DNA from 2 places in the Kitasatospora sp. NPDC018619 genome. Region 2 is predicted to be linked to the other one. Evidence: predicted binding sites of a transcription regulator. Region 2 holds the regulator's gene; the other holds the start of a gene.
What was found. The regulator HspR, encoded in region 2, represses chaperone genes until heat shock. The targets are predictions, from matches to a motif close to TTGAGNNNNNNNNNCTCAA.
Positions count from the first base shown of each region.

Region 1: a site for HspR is predicted at 3,921-3,939, ahead of lon (endopeptidase La). Genes of this name have one in related genera too.

Region 1 covers NZ_JBISAI010000013.1:16,633-22,857, reverse strand. The annotation lists gene ACH5AR_RS21255 (ROK family protein) at 1-780, opposite strand, end outside; gene ACH5AR_RS21250 (GtrA family protein) at 847-1,413, opposite strand; gene lon (endopeptidase La) at 1,499-3,898, opposite strand; gene ACH5AR_RS21240 (rhomboid-like protein) at 4,102-4,812, opposite strand; gene ACH5AR_RS21235 (response regulator transcription factor) at 5,428-6,165, shown strand.
Region 2 covers NZ_JBISAI010000004.1:84,758-90,982, reverse strand. The annotation lists gene ACH5AR_RS07635 (LuxR C-terminal-related transcriptional regulator) at 1-252, shown strand, start outside; gene ACH5AR_RS07630 (hypothetical protein) at 1,179-1,796, opposite strand; gene ACH5AR_RS07625 (hypothetical protein) at 2,137-2,307, shown strand; gene ACH5AR_RS07620 (hypothetical protein) at 2,379-3,323, opposite strand; gene ACH5AR_RS07615 (heat shock protein transcriptional repressor HspR) at 3,553-4,074, opposite strand; gene dnaJ (molecular chaperone DnaJ) at 4,091-5,248, opposite strand; gene grpE (nucleotide exchange factor GrpE) at 5,395-6,012, opposite strand; gene dnaK (molecular chaperone DnaK) at 6,009-6,225, opposite strand, start outside.

The DNA of each region.
Region 1 (6,225 bases), on a different contig from region 2:
GTACTGCTCCAGGCAGCCGTGCGCTCCGCAGGCGCAGCGGGGGCCGTCCGGGTGGACCGGCACGTGGCCGAACTCGCCGGCGAAGCCGCCCGAGCCGCGCAGCAGCCGGCCGCCGGCCACGATCGCCGCGCCGACCCCGGCCTCGGCGGAGACGTACAGGAAGTCCTCCGGGCCCTCGCCCAGCCAGCGCTCGGCCAGTCCGCCGAGGTTGGCCTCGTTGTCCGCCTCGATCGGCAGCCCGGCCAGGCCCTCCCCGGCCTCCCGCAGCGCGGGGCGCAGGGCGGCGGCCAGCGGGACGTCCTGCCAGCCGAGGTTGGCGGCGCGCCGCAGCACCGTGCCGGAGGTGCCGACCAGCCCGGGCACGGCCAGCGTGAGGGCGGCCGGGCGCAGCCCCGACTCGGCGACGGCCGCGCGCAGCAGGGCGGCCAGGTCGGCCATCACGGCGGCGGGCTCGCGGCCGTGGTTGGAGACCTCCCGGCGCCGCCAGGCGCGGACCTCCCCGCGCAGGTCGACGACGCAGGCGCCCAGGTGCCGCACCCCGATCTCGGCGCCCAGGCCGCCCGGCCCGGCCGGGTTGAGCCCCAGGGCGGTGCCGGGGCGGCCGACCTTGCCGCTGGGCGCGGCGGGGCCCTCCTCGACCACCAGCCCGGCGGCGAGCAGCTGTTCGGCGAGCGAGGAGACGGCGGCCCTGGTCAGCCCGGTGCGGGCGGCCACCTCGGCGCGCGAACGCGGCCCACTCGCGATCGTCCCGAGCACCAGGGCCAGGTTGGCCCGGCGCATCCCCTGCTGGCTGGCGGGCCCGGTCCGGGCCGGGTCCGGCTCGTGCACAAGGCTCACCTCGCCCCTTTACGGCACATCCCCTGGCATCTCGGGTGCAGCGTAACCGGGTTCCGGGCGTACCGTCGCGGGCCGCGGGGCGGGCTCGGTCGGGGCCGTCCGGGCGGCCGGGAAGACCCACCGCCGCATCGCCCAGTAGCGGAACAGCATCGCCACGAAGGTGCCGACGACCATCCCGCTGAAGAAGTCCGCGACCTCCTGCCGGAACGGCCCGATGTACGGCTCGCGCAGGTCCAGCAGGTACCGGGAGACGGCCAGCGGCACGTCGTTGACGGCGATCGCCACCACGCTGACCAGCACGAACGCCAGGGCCTCGCGCTGCCGGCCGGCGGAGCGGAAGGCCCAGCGGCGGTTCAGCACGTACGAGACGACGGTGCCGATCACGGTCGCGACGGTCAGCGCGACCACCGGCTTGTGCTCCAGCACGGTGAACTTCAGCTCGAAGTCGATCACCGTGGTGAGCGCGAAGCAGCCGCTCCCGACCAGCAGGAACTTCACCAGCCGGCGGTGGCGCACCAGGAAGGGGCGCAGCCGGGCGGGCACCCGGGCCAGCGCGCGCTGCGTGGGGGACGGCACCTCCGCAGTCTCGCACGCGGGGGTGCCGTCGGCCCTGCGGCCCACCGGCGCCCGGGCCGCCGCTCGGGGCGGCCCGGGCCACTGCTCAGGCGGCCGTCAGCACCGCCGCCCCGGCCGGCTCCAGCGCCAGCTCCAGCACCTCGCGCACGTCCGCCACGGGGTGGACGGTGAGCCGCTCCAGCACCTCGGCCGGGACGTCGTCCAGGTCGGCCTCGTTGCGCCTGGGGATGATCACCGTGGTGACCCCGGCCCGGTCGGCGGCGAGCAGCTTCTGCTTCACGCCGCCGATCGGCAGCACCCGGCCGGTCAGCGAGACCTCGCCGGTCATCGCCACGTCGGTGCGCACCCTGCGGCCCGAGAGCAGCGAGGCCAGCGCCGTGGTCATGGTGATGCCGGCGCTCGGCCCGTCCTTGGGGATGGCCCCGGCCGGGATGTGCAGGTGCACGCCGCGGTCGCGCAGCGAGGTGACGGGCAGTTCCAGCTCGGCCCCGCGCGAGCGCAGGTAGGAGAGCGCGATGTGCGCGGACTCCTTCATCACGTCGCCCAGCTGCCCGGTGAGGGTCAGCCCCGTGCCGCCGGTCTCGGCGTCGGCCAGCGAGGCCTCGATGTAGAGGACGTCGCCGCCGGCGCCCGTCACGGCGAGGCCGGTGGCCACGCCGGGCACGGCGGTGCGGCGCTCGGCCGGCTCCTGGGCGGACTCCGGGACGTGGTGCGGCCGGCCGATCAGGGCGCGCAGGTCCTGCGCGCCGACCGCGACGGGCAGCTCGCGCTCGCCCAGCTCGGCCTGGGCGGCGATCTTGCGCAGCACCCGGGCGATCGAGCGCTCCAGGGTGCGCACGCCCGCCTCCCGGGTGTACTCCCCGGCGAGCCTGCGCAGCGCGGGCTCGTCCACGGTGACCTGCCCGCCGGCCAGGCCGGCCTTCTCCAGCTGGCGCGGGAGCAGGTGGTCGCGGGCGATGACGACCTTCTCGTCCTCGGTGTAGCCGTCCAGCCGGACCAGCTCCATCCGGTCGAGCAGCGGCTCGGGGATGGCCTCCAGCACGTTGGCGGTGGCGAGGAAGACGACGTCGGAGAGGTCGAGCTCGACCTCCAGGTAGTGGTCCCGGAAGGTGTGGTTCTGCGCCGGGTCCAGCACCTCCAGCAGGGCGGCGGCCGGATCCCCCCGGTAGTCGGAGCCGACCTTGTCGATCTCGTCGAGCAGGACGACCGGGTTCATCGAGCCGGCCTCCTTGATCGCCCGCACCAGCCGGCCGGGCTGCGCGCCGACGTAGGTGCGCCGGTGGCCGCGGATCTCCGCCTCGTCCCGGACGCCGCCGAGCGCGACCCGCACGAACGAGCGGCCCATGGCGCGGGCCACCGACTCGCCGAGCGAGGTCTTGCCGACGCCGGGCGGGCCGACCAGGGCGAGCACGGCTCCGCCCCGGCGCCCGCCGACCAGCCCGAGCCCCTGGTCGGCCCGGCGCTTGCGGACGGCCAGGTACTCGACGATCCGGTCCTTCACGTCGGCCAGGCCGGCGTGGTCGGCGTCCAGGACGGCCCGGGCGCCGGCGATGTCGTAGGCGTCCTCGCTGCGCTCGTTCCAGGGCAGCTCCAGGACGGTGTCCAGCCAGGTGCGGATCCAGGAGCCCTCGGGGGACTGGTCGGAGGCCCGCTCCAGCTTGTCGACCTCCTTGAGCGCGGCCTCGCGGACCTTCTCCGGGAGGTCGGCGGCCTCGACCCGGGCGCGGTAGTCGCCCTCCTCGTCGGCCGGGGCCCCGTTCAGCTCGGCCAGCTCCTTGCGGACGGCCTCCAGCTGGCGGCGGAGCAGGAACTCCTTCTGCTGCTTGGCCACGCCCTCCTCGACGTCCTTGCGGATGGTGTCGTTGACCTCCTCCTCGGCGAGGTGGTCGCGCAGCAGGGCGAGCGCGTACTCCAGCCGGGCGACCTGGTCGGCCTCCAGCAGCACCTTGAGCTTCTGCTCGGCGGTCACGAAGGGCGCGTAGCCGATGTTGTCGGCGAGCTCGCCGACGCCCTCGATCTGCGCCACCCGGTCGACGACCTGCCAGGCGCCGCGCCGGCGCAGCCACTGGGTGGACAGCGCCTTGTACTCCTTGACCAGCTCGGCGGCCCGGCCGGCCACCGGGGTGCCGACCGAGGACTCCCGGAACGGCGTGGTCTCGACCCACAGGGCGGCGCCGGGGCCGGTGGTGCCGACGCCGATGCGGACCCGGCGCACGGCGCGCACCAGCGCGGCCGGGTCGCCGTCGGCCAGCCGGCCGACCTGCTCGACGGTGGCCAGCGTGCCGGCCGCCGCGTACGAGCCGTCCACCCGCGGGACCAGCAGGACCTGCGGCTTGCCGGTGCCGGCGGCGGCGGCCCGGGCGGCCTCGACCGCGGCGCGCACCTCGGTGTCCTTCAGGTCCAGCGGCACGACCATGCCCGGCAGGACGACCTCGTCGTCGAGCGGCAGCACGGGCAGGGTGAGCGGTGTGGACGTCGATGCCATGATCTCTCCCCAGTCAGTGAACTTGAGTCGACCTGACTAAGGCTGAGCGGCGGCCGGGTGTTCCCGACACCCCGTTCGCCGAGAGCGAACGGCATCCGCCCCGCCCGGCACCGCGCCCGGCTCCGTCAAAAGGGCCTCAAGCACACCTCAAGGGATCCTGAAGGAGGCCGCCCGCCCGCGGCGCCGCCGCCCGGGCGGCGGCGTCAACGCGCCGGGCGCACCCGCGCGGCCGCGCCGCCGGGGGCCGCCGCGACGGCCGGACGCGGCCTCGGCGGGCGCCGCCCGGCCCGGCGCAGCCAGCGCCACAGCGCGACCCCGGTCAGCACGGCGGCCGGGTGCCCCACCCCGGTGACCACGTCCCGGTCGGCGGCGATCTGCTCGGCGATCATCAGACCGGCGCCGCCCAGCGCGAGCAGCCGCCCCCGCCAGGGGAGCAGCCCGGCCATCGCGCCCAGGCAGGCGAGCACGCCGTAGCTGACCCCGATGTCCAGGTGGTCCATCGCCTCGGGCGCCATCCGCCCGGTCTCCACCGCGGTGATCACCACGCCCTGGGAGAGCAGCGTCGCCGCGACGTGCCCGGCCGCGAACACCGCCGCCGCCCGGGCCGGGCCGACCCTGCGCTCCAGCGGCGCGAGGGTGAGGGCGAATCCCCACAGGTACGGCATCCACGCCTCGCCGGCCACCCAGAACCCGCTCAGCACAAGGGCGCGCAAAGGGTGTTCGAGCAGGTTGTGCCCGTCCGAACTGGAGGCCTCCCGCAAACGCTGGACGAGTTCCGGATCGGCGAGCGCCGCAAAGGTCGACGTGGCCCCGACGACCGCGAGATATCCGATCGTGAAGGGCGTCGAGCGGGGCGTCGGCACCCTTTCCAGCAGCCACTCCAGCACCCCGGTGCGCAGCCCGAGGCGGAGCATTCCGTACGGCGCTCCCGCGGCCCCGCTCCCGTCGGCGCCCCGCCCGCTGCCCGCCATCGCGCCTCCGCTCCACACCGCAGCCACCGCCCTCGCCGGGTGACCAACGTACCGGCGCGCACCGCGGATTCCGCCCGCCCGGGCGCCGCCGCGGCCACGGTACGTCGAGGTTCTGAGAGGCACCTGGGAAAAGCCCGTGAAGACCGTCGCCGTAGCGGACCGCCGGATTCCCCGTATTGGTCCAGACCTTGTTCGCGCGAACGCGGCAGCAGGGCCTCTGACCGGCGACTTGGCGTCAACTGGACTGCATACGTACCGTTACGCAGTGAAAATTCGCCGGGTAAGGTATCGGCCCGTGCCCACTCGTGCAGTGGGTCCGAGGGCGGCCCGACAGCCGGCCCACGGGCCGGAAACGTCCGGTCCACCTGCCGGGAAGCATCCGCTGTCCGTACGCTGCGAAGTGCGCGGGAGAAGGGGGCGGCCGACCATCCGTCCTCGGCTCCCGATCGCGCGGCGGGACGGCGGACCCGGCACAGTCCACGACGGAACAAGACTACGAGCGGAGCCCGCCATCCCCACAGGTGGCCGGCCCGCAGCCCTGGGGGCGGTGGCGTGACCGTGACAGAGATTCAGCAGGACAACCACAACACCGGTGGCACTGTGAGCAGCCAGCGCAGAGTCCTGGTGGTGGAGGACGAGCCCACGATCGCCGAGTCGATCGCCGCCCGGCTGGGCGCCGAGGGCTTCAAGGTCGCCGTGGCCCACGACGGCCCCGGCGCCGTCGACGGCTTCCACACCTGGCAGCCGGACCTGGTGGTCCTCGACATCATGCTGCCCGGCTTCGACGGCCTGGAGGTGTGCCGCCGGATCCAGGCCCAGCGCCCGGTGCCGGTGCTCATGCTGACCGCCCGCGACGACGAGACCGACCTGCTGGTCGGCCTCGGCGTGGGCGCGGACGACTACATGACCAAGCCGTTCTCGATGCGCGAGCTGGCCGCCCGCGTCAACGTCCTGCTGCGCCGCGTCGAGCGCGCCCAGCAGGCCGCCCGCACGCCCGCGCTGGGCAGCCTGCGGTTCGGCGAGCTGGAGATCGACCACGTGCAGCGCCGGGTCCGGCTGGCCTCGGGCGACGTCCACCTGACGCCGACCGAGTTCGACCTGCTCGCCTGCCTGGCCGCCCAGCCGCGCGCCGTGCTCACCCGCGAGCAGCTGCTGGCCGAGGTCTGGGACTGGACCGACGCGTCCGGCACCCGCACCGTGGACAGCCACGTCAAGGCGCTGCGCCGGAAGATCGGCGCCAGCTGGATCCGCACCGTCCACGGCGTCGGATACGCCCTGGAGGCCCCGCTCTCCTGACGGCCTCGCACGGGCGACGGGCCGCCGGGGGCCCGTGTCCGGCCGACGCCGTGCCACCAC
Region 2 (6,225 bases):
TACCTGGTCGCCCAGTTCGAACGCGACTGGGCCCGCGCCACCCCGGCCGGGCGCCACCGCGACCCGCCCTCCGCCACCACCGTCCGGATCGGCCGGCTGCTCGCCCGCGGCCTCACCCAGCGCGCCGTCGCCACCCGGCTCGGCGTGAGCGAGCGCACCGTGGCCGCCCACATCTCCCGGCTGCGCGACCGCTACGGTGCCCAGACCCTCTTCCACCTCGGCTGGCGGCTGCGGGAGGAGCACCATGACTGACCTCGGATCCGCCCTGCCAGACGACACCGCCCGCGCCCTCCACCCGGCCGCCCTGCGCGAGGGCGGTCGGGTGCGGGCCGCCGAGTTGCGGGCGCAGGACGGCCCCGCGCTCCGACGGCTGGTGGAACCCGGCCCGCCGGTACCGCGGTTGCAGGACGGCGCGGGTCGGCCGCAGGGCGGACACCGGGCGGACCGGGTGCGCGGACCCGCCGCCGCAGCGCCCGGCTGCTCGCCGAGGCCGAGCCCCCGCCCAGCCGGCGGGCGGCCGCACCAGCCGGCTGCGGGAGTCGTAGGACGCAAGGGCGCTGTCCCGGTCGGGGGGCGGACGAAGGGAGTGCGCGATGTCCGAGCCGGGTCTGCCCGATGCTGCCGCGCGGGGGTCCTACCGGGAGGTCCTGAAGGAGGGCGGCCGTCTCCACGGCGGAGAGGTGCGTCCGCAGGACGAGCCGACGGTCAGGCAGCCGGCGGACCCGGGGCTGCTGGTGCCGCGCCCGCGGACGGCTGCTCCACGGCGGTCGACCCGAGGGCCGTGGGAGAACGGCCGGGCACCGGACGACGGGAGGAGGGCGGTCGCCTGCCCGCCAGGGCGGCGCTCGTCCCCGGACTGCCGGAGGACCTCACCCGGGCCTGCCACGAGGCCCCGCGTCGGACGGAACGCGCGGGCGGCGTCCGGGCGGTGGCCGGCGCAGGTGGTGGTCCGGGTGGCCCCGGCGGAGGGTCCGGCCCGGGCCGGCCGCCCACGAGGAGGTCGGCCGGCTGCCGGCGCGTGGCCTCACGCAGCGGGCGATCGCCGGCCGGGGCTGAGCGAGCGCACGGTGGCCGGTCGGATCGCCCGGCTGCGGGAGCCGTACGACGCGAAGACGCTGTTCCGTTCGGGCCGGCGGATGCGGGGAGCCGGGGCGGGGAGACCCGTGGCCGGCCGCTGTTCAGCCGGTGGCGGCGCCGGTCGGCCAGTAGCCGGGGACGGCGGGCTGCTGCCGGGGGACGTTGAACTGCTCACCGGGGGCGGTCCAGAAGCCCTCGCGCAGGGAGAGCGCCATGCCGGCCCAGTCGAGCGCGGTCTCCACCGTGTGGTTGAGGGCCTCCTGCGACCAGGTGTCGTCGAAGACCAGCGGCAGGACGGGGGCGACCTGCTCGATGGTGGCGATCAGCGGGTTGTGGGTGATGGCCTCGTCGACCAGGAGGACGATCGGCTTGCGCAGCGCCGACGCCCAGCCGAGCTCCAGGCTCACGCCGGCCGAGAGGGGGGCACCGACGTAGGCGAACACCAGGTCAGCCGACTGGAGGGCGCGGAAGTCGGACGGGACGCGGGGCTCCGGCGCGCGGCCGGAGATGGTCCAGGCGTCGCTGTGGTGCGCGCTGTACACGGCGGCACCGCTGCGGAGGAGGGTGGTGCGGAGCGTGGTCAGCCGCGTCCGGCTGGCGAGCGTCACCACGCTGTCGGCCGGCCCGGTCAGTCGCATCAGCGGGGCGGCCAGGAACACACGTGCACGCCGACCCTCAGGGGCCTGGCTGTCGTGGTGACGCAGGTAGGGCTCGGTCATGTCGACTCCGGGGAAAGGCCGACCGGGTTGGGAAGTGGTGCCGGCAGGCGCTGAGAGTGGTTGTTGCTTCAAGTGGTCCGGTGCCCCGTTTTGTGGTGAAATTGACAGTACAGCAACAGAATTGTCGCCTGGTGCCGGACTATCGGGGGCGAACTGATCGTCTATCAGTGGCCGTGGTCGAGTCCAGGTTCCGGCCCTGTCATCTGGATGCCTGGCAGGGAGATGACGGCCTCTGTGGCGCCAGGGCGTGACATCCGAACTCCGCGTGCGGCATCATGTGGACGCCAGTGCGATAGGTACGGCATGCAGAGGTTCGGAAAGGAGAAGGCAGTTGTCCCGTATGTCCAGGCTTGTGCACAAGGTTGCGCTCTCGGTCGCCGTCGTGGTTGCAGTCGTGGTCGGTGCCTCTGTCGTCTCGGGCGGGGGCGAGTCGAAGCCGGATGCGAAGGCGGGGGCGTCGCAGGCTCTGCTGATGACCCAGACCCTTGCCGACGACATAAACTGGGGCTGACCGCAGTCGGGGCGAATGGTGGGGAATTCCCTGTGCTGTTCTGATCCTACCCGGTCGGCGCTGCGCCGGAATTACTGTTCCGGCCTCTGCTGGGAGGCGCGGCCGAGCATGTAGCCGAGCTGGAAGAGCGAGTCCACGTTGTACTCCTCCCTCATTTCGGCGATGTGCCGTGCGAGTGTGCGCTCGCTGATCCCCAGCCTGCGGGCGATGACCCGGTGGTTGGTGCCCGAGAGCAGCAGGTCGATAATGGTCTGCCGCAGCCTGGGGATCACCTCCTGGGGGATCGTGGTGGCGCCGTCGAATTCCAGGGCGCGGGTCCAGTGCCTTTCGAAGACCTCTTCTATGAGGAAATTGATGACGCCCGGGTCGTGGATGAAGGCGGCCAACTCGTCGCCGCCGACGGGGATGATCGCGAGCCGTCGGTCGATGATGATGAGACGGGCATAGGGCTCGTCCAGGGTGCGGAACTGGTAGCCCTCCCTGGTCAGCCGTGCGACGAACTCGCGAGTCGGCTGGTGGTACCGGGTGCTCGCGTTGTAGATGCTTCGCATCGTGGCGCCCTGATGCAGGCTCTTGAGATCGCGCTCCAGGCCGGCTGCGAGCAGCTCGGGGGGGCGCGGGCCGCCGGGCTGCATGGCCAGGCCCTCGATAATCCCCGCCGCGGTGGACTGCTGCAGGCGCTGGTTGATGTGCGCCTTGCCCCGCACGTATTCGATCGGACCGCCTTCCTGGTCCGAGCTGTGGAATTCCTCGGCCAGGTCGCCGAGTTCGAGGGGCAGTGAGATGGCACGCGAAAGCAGATCGAGCGCCTGCCGTTGCCAGGACGAGCTCAGGTTGAAGGACAGTTGCGCCGGATCGACTGCTATCAGCAGGCCCGGGGATTCACCGTCGGGTATCAGCAGGCCGAGGTCCGTCAGTTCGCAGAGGGCTGCGTTGTCGCCCCACTTGGGATTCTCCAGCTTGCCGCCGTTGTGAACGGCCTTGAGATAGAGCGACCGTGCATCCGAAGACAGCATTCGTGATCCAGCGGTCGCGGGGCCCGGCTGTTCCCGCCCACTCATCTTCGGCTCCCTGCCATCACCGAGAAATAGTCACCGATACGGTCGAGTGCATCGACCCTTCGAATTCGGGTGTGGTCGGTCGGCCGCCGCTGACCTTGCCACGCTTCGGTCCAGCACTCTCTCATACCCCCACCGGCCGCCGGCACCCCCCGGGAGGAGGGGCCGACGGCCGGTGGAGGCACGGTCAGCGCTTGGGGCGCCAGACGACGAGGGCGCTGGACTGCGGGGTGGGGGGCTGGTACGGGACGAGGTCGCGGCGGTAGGAGGCGTGGACGGCGGCCTCGCGCTGCTGGAGCGCGGCGGCGGCGCCCTCCAGGGAGTCGACCAGCTCCGCGACGCGGGACTGGAGGGCGGCGACCTGGTTCTCCAGCTCGATGATCCGCTTGATGCCCGCCAGGTTGATGCCCTCGTCCTGGGAGAGCCGCTGGACCTCGCGCAGCTGCTGGATGTCCCGTGCGGAGTAGCGGCGCCCGCGGCCGGCCGTGCGGTCGGGGCAGACCAGGCCGAGACGGTCGTACTGGCGCAGGGTCTGCGGGTGCAGCCCGGACAGCTCGGCGGCCACGGAGATGACGTACACCGGGGTGTCCTCGGTGAGGACGTACGGCGGCGCGGCCGCGGCGGCCCGCCGGGTGCGGCGGGCGCCGGCGCCGGGCAGGCCCTCGCCGAGGCCGGGGCCGATCGGGGCGTCGGGATCGATCGGGTTCATCGGGGACATCTGGTCGTCACGCTCCCTTCGCCGCCCGGAACAGGGCGGCGCGCGGATCGTCGGAGGCGGTGGCCTCGCGGTACTGCTCCAGGGCGTTCAGCGCGTCGCCGGTGACGTGCTGCGGCACCACGACCTCGACGGTGACGAGGAGGTCGCCGCGGGTGCCGTCCTTGCGGGTGGCGCCCTTGCCGCGGGCGCGCATGGTGAGGCCGTTGGCGCTGCCCGGGGGCAGCTTGAGCTTCACGGCCGGCCCGTTCAGCGTGGGCACCTCGATGGTGGCGCCGAGCGTGGCCTCGGGGAAGGTGACCGGGACGGTGACGGTGAGGTTGTCGCCCTTGCGCCCGAAGACCGGGTGCGGGTCGACGTGCACGGTGACGTAGAGGTCGCCGGGCTGCCCGCCCCGCTCGCCCTGGGCGCCCTTGCCCTTGAGCCGGATGCGCTGGTCGGCCTGGACGCCGGCCGGGATCCGGACCTGCATGGTGCGGGCCGAGCTGGCCCGGCCGCTGCCGTGGCAGTCGGGGCACGGGTCGTCGACGATCATGCCCCGGCCGCGGCAGTCCTTGCACGGCTCGGAGAGCGCGAAGGCGCCCTGGCCGCGGCTGACGGTGCCCGCGCCGACGCAGGTCGGGCAGACCCGCGGGGTGGTGCCGGACTTGGCGCCGGTGCCGTTGCAGCTGCGGCAGGGGGCCTGGCTGGTCATCCGCAGCGGGACGGTCGCGCCGTCCACCGCCTCCTCGAAGGAGAGCGTCACCTCGGTCTCGACGTCCGCGCCCCGCCGGGGCTGGGCCTGCCGGGCACCGCCGCGGTTGAAGAGGCCGCCGAAGACGTCGCCGATGCCGCCGCTGCCGCCGCCCTGGCTGCCGCTGAAGAGGTCGCCGAAGTCGAAGCTGTAGCTGCCGGTGCCGCCGCCCGCGCCGCCGGGCCGGAAGCCGCCGTTGGCGAAGAGGCTGCGGGCCTCGTCGTACTCCTTGCGGCGCTTCTCGTCGGAGAGGACGTCGTACGCCTCGGAGATGTCCTTGAACCGCTCCTCGGCCTTGGCGTCACCCTTGTTGGCGTCGGGGTGGAACTCGCGCGCGAGCTTGCGGTACGTCTTCTTGATCTCGGTGGCGGTGGCGTCCTTGGGCACGCCGAGGACCTTGTAGTAGTCCTTCTCGACAAAGTCCTTGCCACTCATGGCTTCCGCCACCTCCCGATGTCCATCGTCACTGAGCTGTCAACAGCCTCCGAGCGAACGGCTGCTGACAGAGCGCTGCGGAGCCGGCCGCCGTACTGGCCGGCGTACGACTCCGCAGCGCACTGGGTGTCAGCTGTCACAGGTTGTCAGCTGTCCGAGCCACCGTCGGACTTGTCCGCGTCGGCGGACTTGGCCTCGGCGTCCGGGGACGCCTGGCTGCCGGGCTGGGGCTCGGCGACGGCCACCATCGCCGGGCGGATGATCCGCTCGCCGATGCGGTAGCCGGGCTGGAGGATCTGCACGCAGGTGTCCTCGGTGACGTCCGAGGAGTAGCTGTGCATCAGCGCCTCGTGCATGGTCGGGTCGAAGGGCTCGCCCTCCTTGCCGAACTGCTGCAGGCCCAGCTTGGCGACGACCGTCTCCAGGGACTCGGCGACGGACTTGAAGCCGCCCGTGACCTCGCCGTGCTCGCGGGCGCGGCCGATGTCGTCCAGGACCGGGATCAGCGACTCCAGGATGTTGGAGACGGCGATCTCGCGGACGGTCAGCCGGTCGCGCTCGACCCGCTTGCGGTAGTTCTGGTACTCCGCCTGGAGGCGCTGGAGGTCACCGGTGCGCTCGGCGAGCTCGCGCTTGGCGGCGGCGAGCTCCTCCGGTCCGGACTCCCCGGAGCCGGCCGCGGCGGCCTCCTCGGCAGCCTTGACCACGGCCTCTTCGGCGGCGGAGTCGTCGCCGGGCTTGCCGCCCTGCGGCTTGTCCGTCATGCCGCACCGCCCTTGGGCTTCTCGTCGTCCACGATCTCGGCGTCGACGACGTCGTCGTCCTTGGCCTGGGCGGAGTCACCGGAGGGGGCGGCACCGGCGGCGTCGGCGTTGGCGTACAGCGCCTGGCCGAGCTTCTGCGCGGTGGTGGAGACCTTCTCCGAGGCCTCGCGGATCTTCGCGATGTCCTCGCCCTTCAGGGCCTCCTTGAGCTCG